2 regions of the Shewanella denitrificans OS217 genome follow, and region 2 is predicted to be linked to the other one. Evidence: predicted binding sites of a transcription regulator. Region 2 holds the regulator's gene; the other holds the start of a gene.

Region 1 (2,467 bases), 2.2 Mb from region 2:
CAGCGGGGGCAGTGAGTCTGACTGGTTTTGTTAAGCTTTCTACACACAGTGCAAATACACAAGCCCAAGGTCAAGCCTAAGGTCGATTTTGTCGCGGGTAGATCATTGTCCATGAGTGAGACTCCACATATGTTCTAGGCTGTATTCACGTTGCAAAAACAAGGCAACCAAGAACAGCATAGTGAAGCAAAAGGTGCCGAAACCGAAAAAGATATCGGCAAAATCTGACAGCTGAAAAGCAGAGACTAAAAAACTTATCACATAAATCTCCAGCATGGTCATCTGAGAAATCATGCCATGGTGCCTTAATAGTAGCTTGTAGACTCCTTGCCAAAATTGCCCTGTAAAGTTGAACTTGATAATAAGAATTTGGCTTAATATGGATAAAATGAGCAGGCCAGGGGCCACCACTGCCGCGGCCAATACCGCAAGACCCACCACCCAATAACCTTGCGCCCAAACCGAAAGCGCGGCTTGCAGCACAGTCGTTGTGCGCACACTACCTAAAAATTGTATTTCAAGTACAGGCAATAAATTGGCAGGAATATAAAAAACTAGCGCGGTAATGCAAAGGGCTAGCATGCCATTGAGTGAACAATAGGGGGCATCATACAGCACGGTATGACAGCGAGGGCACAGGGCCCTTACGCTAGAGGGTAATGCACGCTTGCGAACCGCTAAGTCGCAAGAGCGGCACAGGACTACACCATTAGGTTCACGAGTTTCTTGCATAAGTACTGATCAATTATCCGCAGTTGATATCGGAGCACGATAGCTCTGATAGCATAGATGAATGCCTTTTCACCAGTAATGGGTTAAAAGCGCGCGTAACTCGATAAAGATATTTATTTCCTACAGCCTGATTTTACTAAAGAATACTTATAGGTGATAAATGATATCAGAATATATGAAACACTTGCATATTAACTTAAGGATGTGACACTCTACGCACTGTATATAAAAACAGTAAGAGGTGAGGCATGGCTGTCGTTACACAATTTGTCGTGGTCAGAGAAGGGGTAGAGAAGATGACATTCACATCGAAAAAGGAGGCTGATGCCTACGATAAGATGTTAGATATCGCTGATAACCTGATCCCATTCCTGTTAGAATCCCCATTAACGCTAGATGAAGCCCAATGCGAACAATTGGCCTTTTATATGGCGGAGCAAAAAGACGCGTTATCCGGTCTACTTAAAGGGGCAAGTCCTGCGGTGGCGCAGAGTAAAAGTGTAACCGCTAAAAAGCCCGCTAAAAAAGTGGCCGATAAAGAATCATAATGTTGGCGTCAATGCCACAGTTTAGGAGTAGAGCGAGCGATGAAAGCTGATTTTTACGATACCTTAGATCGTCAAGCCAGTGCGTTATTAGCAGGAGAAGACGATGTTATTGCAGCGATGGCAAATTTTTCAGCCTTGCTCAATGAGTCTCTTGAGGATTTAAATTGGGTTGGCTTTTATATCAAACGTGAGGACCAACTAGTGCTAGGGCCATTTCAAGGCAAAGTGGCCTGCACCCGTATTCAATTAGGCAAAGGGGTCTGTGGTAATGCCGCAGCGCAAAATATCACCTTAAGGGTGGCGGATGTTCATCAATTTGAGGGTCATATCGCCTGTGACAGTGCTAGCAATTCGGAAATTGTTATCCCAGTTCGCCGTGGAAATGAGGTGATCGCCGTACTTGATATTGATAGCCCTTCGTTCGACCGATTTGACAGTGAAGATCAACTTGGCCTCGAAAAGCTGGTTAAAAGCTTAGAATCTTGCTTATTTGCTTAATAAGCGAGCAATATTGGCTAAATCTAGGTCGCTTTCGCTGCCATGAACCTTATAATATGTCGCGATAGATATTTGAGCTGGATTTCTTGATTGGCTATGAATAAGCTAATGAGTCACTTAGGATAATTTGTTAAGGTTTGTTTCAGAGACTTTAGCTATCGCGCACTAAGTGCTAATTTGTACGTTGAGCACAAGCTTGGCGAAGATGAACGACTGCAGGCAGCAAGTTTTGCCTAAGGTCCCCTTATTTAACGTGGAAGTAAAAATGGAATCAACAGACAAGTTGACCGACACCAACGCAATTTTAGCGTATTTATACGAAACATTTCCTTTATGCTTTATTGCAGAGGGCGAGACTAAACCATTAAAAATCGGTTTGTTTCAAGACTTAGCTGAAAAGTTGGCTGATGATTCTAAAGTCAGTAAGACACAACTTAGGGTTGCACTGCGTCGTTATACTAGCAGCTGGCGTTACCTTAAAGGCGTTAAGCCTGGCGCTCAACGTATTGATTTAAATGGTGTTGAGTGTGGTGAGTTAGAGCAAGAGCATATAGATCATGCTCAAGCGACACTCAAAGAAAGCCAAGAAAAAGCCAAGGCAAAGCGTTTAGCTGTAGCTGCTAAAAACCCAGCTAAAAAGCCTGCCAGACCGGCTAAAAAAGCCGCCGCTAAACCACAGGTTAAGAAAG
Region 2 (2,467 bases):
GTCCAAGCGATTTCGACTTTAGTGCTTTCGTGGAAGTGGGCTGCCACCGCACCTTTGGATTTTCTATGGTAAATCATGGAATAAATCATGATACCAAAGACCACCAGGCCAATGACGCAGCAAATATACAAGATGATCATGTGCAGATCGTAGACTTTGCCACTGATCTCAGTCACACCTTGAGTCATGTTCAACGGCATTTCAGATGCCGCTAAGGGGGGTGCTAGCAGCACCACGATTAAACTATACAACCATTGCTTCACAAGACTTCTCCTCTGCCAATTGCAATAGCAACTACAAAGAAGAGTCACACAGTAAGTCTCAGCTCTATGCAAACTCTTCGGTTCCCAAACAAGCTTGATGACTTCAAAGCACCCTGGTGGTTGTAAAGCCAAAAAATGGCTTAGTGATCTCGTGCGCTACACCTGGTGCCTACGACAGAAATATCAATCTTTAATTGACGTTTCGTACTCGGTTTTTAACTGCCAAATCGAAACGTTTTATTTTTGTAAATGCTTTGTTACCAAACATCTACTGCTTACATTACTTGCAGATTAAATATTGATCAAGATCACTTTTAAATCTAATTCACTGAAAAAAGGTATAAAAAAGCCCCGCGTGATACGCAGGGCTAGTGATGCATGCCATTAAAATTTAATGAAAAGCACTCAGTTGAGTATTGGTTTTTAGTGGCATTTGGGCATTAATCATCATACTTTGCTGTAAGTGAGTGTTCACATCTTCAATGATGACACCCATGGCGCGTGCACTCTTAGCGACGATTTGCAGGCGGCGATTGTCACGCTCATCTAATTGCGTTGTCCAGGTAATCACCGCACTGGATGTACCACTTGTGAGTGCTTTTTCCATCGCCCACAGGGTTTCTACTTCATCTTTGGCGTGAACTAATAGGATGCGGTCCATCCTGACACCCGCTTGAGCGAGTTGTTGTTTATACGCGGTATGAGGGGGATTAATTAATACAATCCACTGGCCTTGTTGGCTTAATATCGCTAACTGGGCACATAATTGGCCTAATTCCGTGGCGCCTTGGGTGCTACTTCTTAAGCTTGCTATGGCCTGTGAGCTGCTGCTAGTTTGGCTGGGTGTGTCTAGCCAAAGTCCAGGGTGGCGAGGGGCGGTACCCATTAATTTTCTCATAACCAAGCTCCGTTACGTATGACGCCAACAGCAAGCCCTTCAATCGTGAGGCTTTGGCAGGTTAAATCGACTTTTATTGGTGCATAATCTTCGTTTTCAGCATGCAAATAAATCACATTACCTTTTTTCTCAAAACGCTTTACCGTGACATCATCTTCAACACGAGCGACCACCACTTGGCCATTTTTGGCCTCTTGCATCTTATGCACCGCCAGCAAATCGCCTTCGAGTATGCCGATATTTTTCATGCTGTCGCCACGGACCCTAAGCAGAAAATTTGCTGCAGGTTTAAACATATGGGGGTCAACTTGAAAATACTGTTCAACATGCTCTTGAGCCAGAATAGGTTCACCTGCAGCCACTTGGCCTATCAAGGGCAAGCCCAATTCAACTTCAGCATCCTCTTGAGTTAAGCGGATCCCTCTGGACGTGCCAGGCATGATTTCGATACAGCCTTTTTTAGCCAAGGCCTTTAGATGTTCTTCGGCAGCATTGGCACTTTTAAAACCAAGACGAGTCGCAATTTCTGCCCGAGTCGGTGGCATACCTGTATCGGCGATATTGCGTTTGATTAGCTCTAAAATCTCAGTTTGGCGTGGCGTTAACGGTCTCATGATGAATCCTGTCTTTTTATACAGTGACTGTCATTATATACAGTATGTTTGACCGCGCAAGGTTTAACCAAGTTTTTTTATCATTTTATTAGCGCTCTGTTTTTTGTTATTGATTTTTAAGGATTATATTATCTTTGGTTTGTTAGGGCGTTTCAGTGCTAAGCGGCTATTTGCAGCCTTTATTCAGATTTATACCGTGTTTTTTTCGCTATTTATGCCCGCTGGAATACTGAGGCTAGTGAAAGCTCAATAGATTCTGTTATTCTATGCGACCACAATCAGCGAGTATGTGTTGCTAAAAACATGTCTAATTACGACTCAATATTTATAAAATCATTACGTTGGATCCAAAAATGGCTGGTGCAGACCATAGTGGTTCCCCATGATCCTTTGACGGATTTGAATCTCGATCCCAGTAAACCAGTCGTCTATGTGATGAAAACTGAGTCCATCAGTGATCTTGCAGCCTTAAGCGGAATAACCGCAAATTTTGGTTTACCTAGCCCTTATGATCCGCTGACGTTAGATAAGGTGTCCATTGCTCGGGTTGTGTGTTTAGAAGGGCGTAAGCCCATGATAGGCCAACGTGAAGGTGGCGAAAAATTCTTAGACAGTTTCACTCAATTACTTGCCCTGCATAAACAAGATAAGCAATTAGATATTCAATTGGTGCCAGTGAGTCTCTACTGGGG

What was found. Region 2 encodes LexA, which represses DNA repair genes until DNA is damaged. Its sites were predicted from a motif close to TACTGTATNNNNATACAGTA; they were not measured.
Region 1: SDEN_RS08970 (YebG family protein) is a predicted target of LexA. The motif match lies at 950-969, and genes of this name have one in related genera.

Annotation. Positions count from the first base shown of each region.
Region 1 covers NC_007954.1:2,023,450-2,025,916, forward strand. The annotation lists gene SDEN_RS08960 (paraquat-inducible protein A) at 1-113, opposite strand, end outside; gene SDEN_RS08965 (paraquat-inducible protein A) at 103-732, opposite strand; gene SDEN_RS08970 (YebG family protein) at 981-1,280, shown strand; gene SDEN_RS08975 (GAF domain-containing protein) at 1,320-1,778, shown strand; gene proQ (RNA chaperone ProQ) at 2,044-2,467, shown strand, end outside.
Region 2 covers NC_007954.1:4,205,960-4,208,426, reverse strand. The annotation lists gene coxB (cytochrome c oxidase subunit II) at 1-263, opposite strand, end outside; gene SDEN_RS18275 (cell division inhibitor SulA) at 655-1,161, opposite strand; gene lexA (transcriptional repressor LexA) at 1,158-1,775, opposite strand; gene plsB (glycerol-3-phosphate 1-O-acyltransferase PlsB) at 2,079-2,467, shown strand, end outside.